DNA from 2 places in the Staphylococcus sp. acrmy genome. Region 1 is predicted to be linked to the other one. Evidence: riboswitches for the same ligand, from Rfam matches in the RefSeq annotation. Region 1 holds a riboswitch; the other holds the start of a gene.

Region 1 (2,493 bases):
TTCATATGATTCAAGAAGTTTATGAAGACTTTGGTTTTGAAAAGTATACTTTCAGATTAAGCTATAGAGATCCAGAAGATAAAGAAAAATATATGGATGATGACGAAATGTGGAACAAAGCTGAATCAATGCTTAAAGAAGCTGTCGACGAAATGGGCTTACCATACGTTGAAGCAATTGGTGAAGCGGCATTCTACGGCCCTAAATTAGACGTTCAAGTTAAAACTGCAATGGGTAAAGAAGAAACTCTATCTACTGCACAAATTGACTTCTTATTACCAGAACGTTTTGAATTAACTTATATCGGCAGTGACGGCGAAAACCATCGTCCAGTAGTTATTCACCGTGGTGTTGTTTCTACTATGGAACGTTTCGTAGCGTTCTTAACTGAAGAAACTAAAGGGGCATTCCCAACTTGGTTAGCACCTAAACAAGTTGAAATTATCCCTGTAAATGTTGACTTACATTATGATTATGCTAGAAATCTTCAAGATGAACTTAAATCTCAAGGCGTACGTGTTGAAATCGATGATCGTAATGAGAAAATGGGTTACAAAATACGTGAAGCTCAAATGCAAAAAATTCCTTATCAACTCGTTGTAGGTGATAAAGAAGTTGAAAATAATGAAGTCAATGTACGTAAATATGGTTCACAAGACCAAGAAACTGTAGAAAAAGATGAATTCATTTGGAATTTAGTAGATGAAATTCGTTTAAAAAAACATAGATAGTCTTGCTAAAAACGATAGCTTAATGTATATTACAAAGTAGTAAAATAAAAATATAAATGAGTTAGAGGTTGCATCTTTAATGATTAACTCTTCAGAAGTTATTGTGGAACATATGTTGAAGAGTGAAAGGTAAAGTTGCCGAAATGAATGATAACCACATGTATCATTTGTTGGGACAGTTATCGAATAGAAACTGTACTGTCACAGTTTGTGATGTGCTACCGATATAGATTAAGCCATGGTTGCATATCTTTCAGGTATGCAACCATTTTTTATGCTTTGATTTTAATTTTACAACTATGTAAAGTTTAAATATGATAATTCAATTATCATCACAAAACAAATAACCTTTAAGCCTCTACCGAAAGAAAGGGAGCTTCTATGAAACAAGACGGAACTCAAGAAGACGAGATTAAACGTGGTCTGAAAGATCGCCACATATCTATGATTGCGATGGGAGGATGTATTGGTACCGGACTGTTTATGACATCTGGTGGCGCAATTCATGACGCTGGTGCATTAGGTGCATTATTAGCATATGCAATCATTGGTGCAATGGTCTTTTTCTTAATGACATCATTAGGGGAAATGGCAACGTACTTACCAGTTTCTGGTTCATTTAGTACGTATGCTACTCGATTTGTAGATCCTTCATTAGGATTTGCTTTAGGTTGGAACTACTGGTTCAACTGGGTAATCACAGTAGCTGCCGACGTAACAATAGCAGCACAAGTTATTCAATACTGGACGCCAATGGCTGGTATGCCGGCATGGGCATGGAGCTGTATCTTTTTAGTTATAATTTTCGCATTAAACTCTTTATCAGTTAGAGTATATGGTGAAAGTGAGTATTGGTTCGCCCTAATTAAAGTTGTCACAGTTATCATCTTCATTATTATTGGTTTATTAACTATTTTAGGAATTATGGGTGGCGAATTTGTAGGTTTTGATATCTTTACCCAAGGAGAAGGTCCTATTTTAGGCGGTAACTTAGGTGGCAGTTTATTATCAATTTTAGGTGTATTCCTAGTTGCCGGGTTCTCTTTCCAAGGTACTGAGCTTATCGGTATCACTGCAGGTGAATCAGAAAATCCTGAACGTGCAGTACCAAAAGCCATTAAACAAGTATTCTGGAGAATATTATTATTCTATATTTTAGCTATCTTTATTATCGGAATGCTTATTCCTTATAATAGTAGCGCCTTAATGGGTGGCGGTGATAGTATTGCAACATCACCATTTACACTCGTATTTAAAAATGCTGGATTAGCTTTTGCAGCTTCATTTATGAATGCGGTTATCTTAACTTCAGTATTATCTGCCGGAAACTCTGGTATGTATGCATCAACACGTATGTTATATTCAATGAGTAAAGATAAATTAGCTTTTCCTTCATTTGGTAAAACAAATAAATACGGTGTACCTTATGTATCACTTATAGCTACTGGCGTAATAGTAGTCATCATTTTCTTAGTACAAAAATTAAGTGGCGATGCCTATGAATATATTGTAGCAGCAAGTGGTATGACTGGATTTATTGCATGGGTTGGTATTGCGGTAAGTCATTTTAGATTTAGAAGAGCATTTGAAAGACAACATCATAATAAAAAAGAATTAAAATACAAAGCAAAATGGTTCCCATTCGGTCCTATCTTTGCAGGACTTCTTTGTGTAATAGTAATTCTTGGTCAAGACGTAGACTTCATTAAAACAGGGGACTTTGACTTAAATAGATTTATTATTACTTACATGGGTATTCCAG
Region 2 (2,493 bases), 250 kb from region 1:
CTGGTATCAATCAAGTCAATTAGCCCAAAAGATGGCTCAAGAACAAAATAAGAAAAAAGAAGAAAAAATGAAAGAATTACAAGACTTTATCGCTCGTTTCTCTGCTAACGCTTCTAAATCAAAACAAGCGACTAGTCGTAAAAAACAATTAGAAAAAATTGAATTAGATGATATTCAACCATCTTCTAGACGTTATCCATACGTTAAATTCACTCCAGAACGTGAAATTGGTAATGATTTATTGACTGTTGAAGGTCTTTCAAAAACAATTGATGGTGAAAAAGTATTAGATAATATTTCGTTTACTATGAATCCAAATGATAAAGCTATTCTAATTGGAGATAGTGAGATTGCTAAATCAACATTATTAAAAATACTAGCTGGCGAAATGGAACCTGATGAAGGTTCATTTAAATGGGGTGTCACAACTTCATTAAGCTATTTCCCTAAAGATAATTCAGAATTCTTTGAGGGTGTAGACATGAACTTGGTTGACTGGTTACGTCAATATGCACCTGAAGACGAACAAACAGAAACATTCTTACGTGGTTTCTTAGGTCGTATGTTATTTAGTGGCGAAGAAGTTAAGAAAAAAGCGAGTGTGCTTTCAGGTGGTGAGAAAGTACGTTGTATGTTAAGTAAAATGATGCTTTCAAGTGCTAATGTATTATTACTTGATGAACCTACGAACCACCTTGATTTAGAAAGTATAACTGCTGTCAACGATGGTTTGAAATCATTTAAAGGTTCAATCATCTTTACTTCATATGACTTTGAATTCATTAATACGATTTCAAATCGTGTCATTGATTTAAATCAACCTGGTGGTCTATCTAAAGAAGTACCTTATGAAGAATATCTTCAAGAAATTGGTATATTACAAAAATAGTCTTTTAAATAAATATAGCTTGTCCCCTTTTAGATTAAGTTTAAGGGAACAAGCTATTTTTCTATTTAGGCAAATAGTTTTTCTCATATAATAGCACAGACTAATTTTCAGTCTTTTCCAAAAAATCACAATTATCTGTTTACATAAATATTTAGCTTATGTATAATGTAACTCATAACAATTAAATAAAATCGATGAGGCGCATCAATCATCAGTATATATTAGGTTAACTGTCTGCAACAGCTAATATTGAAAGGGTGCGATGCCGAAGTAAATTATAAACGCAGTTATAATTTATTGGACTTTATGGTTAAGAGCTAAGAGTTTGTCATTATTATTTGATAATGGAGTGCATCACTTATATATATTATGAGTAAGTTCGTGCATTTCGAACTTACTTTTTTTATATCGCATGTCTCCACATAATATTTATAATTAATTTTTCGAAAATTCAAAAAAGAACAATGGAGTGACTTTTCATGACAAGAATAGCAGTAGTTGGTGCAACAGGATTAGTTGGAACAAAAATGTTAGAAACTATCGATCGTAAGCATATTAAATTTGACGAATTAGTATTATTTTCATCTGCAAAATCTGCAGGTAAAGAGATTAGTTTCCAAGGACAAACATACATTGTTCAAGAACTTACTGAACAAGCGGCAGGTGAAAAATATGATTACGTTTTAATGAGTGCTGGTGGCGGAACAAGCGCACAATTCGCCCCTATCTTTGAACAAGTGGGAGCAATCGTGATTGATAACTCTAGCCAATGGCGAATGACTGAAGATATTGACTTAATTGTTCCTGAAGTCAATGAACCTCAATTTAAACGTGGAATTATCGCTAATCCTAACTGTTCAACAATTCAATCAGTAGTACCTTTAAAAGTATTACAAGATAAATTTGGCTTGAAACGTGTGGCCTATACAACATATCAAGCAGTTTCTGGTTCAGGTGTTAAGGGTAAAAGAGATTTAATTGAAGGCGCAAATGGTAAAGCTCCAGAAGCTTATCCCCACCCTATTTATAACAATGTGTTACCACATATTGATGTGTTCTTAGAGGATGGCTATACCAAAGAAGAACAAAAAATGATTGATGAAACACGTAAAATTTTACATGAGCCAGACTTACGAGTAACAGCAACATGTGCGCGTGTGCCAGTTCAAGATAGTCATAGTGTGGAAATTGACGTGACACTCGATAAAGAAGCAACGGTTCAAGAAATTAAAGATTTATTTGAAAATGACAACCGAGTAGTTCTAGTAGATAATCCTGATAATAATGAATATCCTCAAGCGATTAATTCAACTGGTAAAGATGAAGTGTTCGTGGGTAGAATCCGCCGTGATGATTCTTTAGATAATACATTCCACGTATGGTGTACATCTGACAACTTACTTAAAGGCGCGGCATTAAATGCAGTACAAGTATTGGAGCAAGTCATTAATTTAAAAGGAGCTAGATAATATGACGCATATCTTTGAAGGCGTAGGTGTAGCATTAGCTACTCCATTTACAAATAATGAAGTTGATTATAACGCATTAGAAAAACATGTAGACTTTTTATTAGAAAATAATGTACAAGCTATTATTGTTAATGG

Evidence for each region. A riboswitch is a leader RNA that binds a small molecule or an ion and turns the genes downstream of it on or off. The one in region 1 is predicted to bind lysine.
Region 2: it holds a riboswitch for lysine, as region 1 does, so the genes downstream of both, FH144_RS03490 (aspartate-semialdehyde dehydrogenase) here and FH144_RS04765 (amino acid permease) in region 1, are expected to answer to the same signal.

What each region holds. Positions count from the first base shown of each region.
Region 1 is NZ_JALCVE010000003.1:253,669-256,161, reverse strand. Features, by position in the region: gene thrS (threonine--tRNA ligase) at 1-731, shown strand, start outside; lysine riboswitch at 786-960, shown strand; gene FH144_RS04765 (amino acid permease) at 1,113-2,493, shown strand, end outside.
Region 2 is NZ_JALCVE010000003.1:2,478-4,970, forward strand. Features, by position in the region: gene FH144_RS03485 (ABC-F family ATP-binding cassette domain-containing protein) at 1-889, shown strand, start outside; lysine riboswitch at 1,076-1,252, shown strand; gene FH144_RS03490 (aspartate-semialdehyde dehydrogenase) at 1,369-2,358, shown strand; gene dapA (4-hydroxy-tetrahydrodipicolinate synthase) at 2,360-2,493, shown strand, end outside.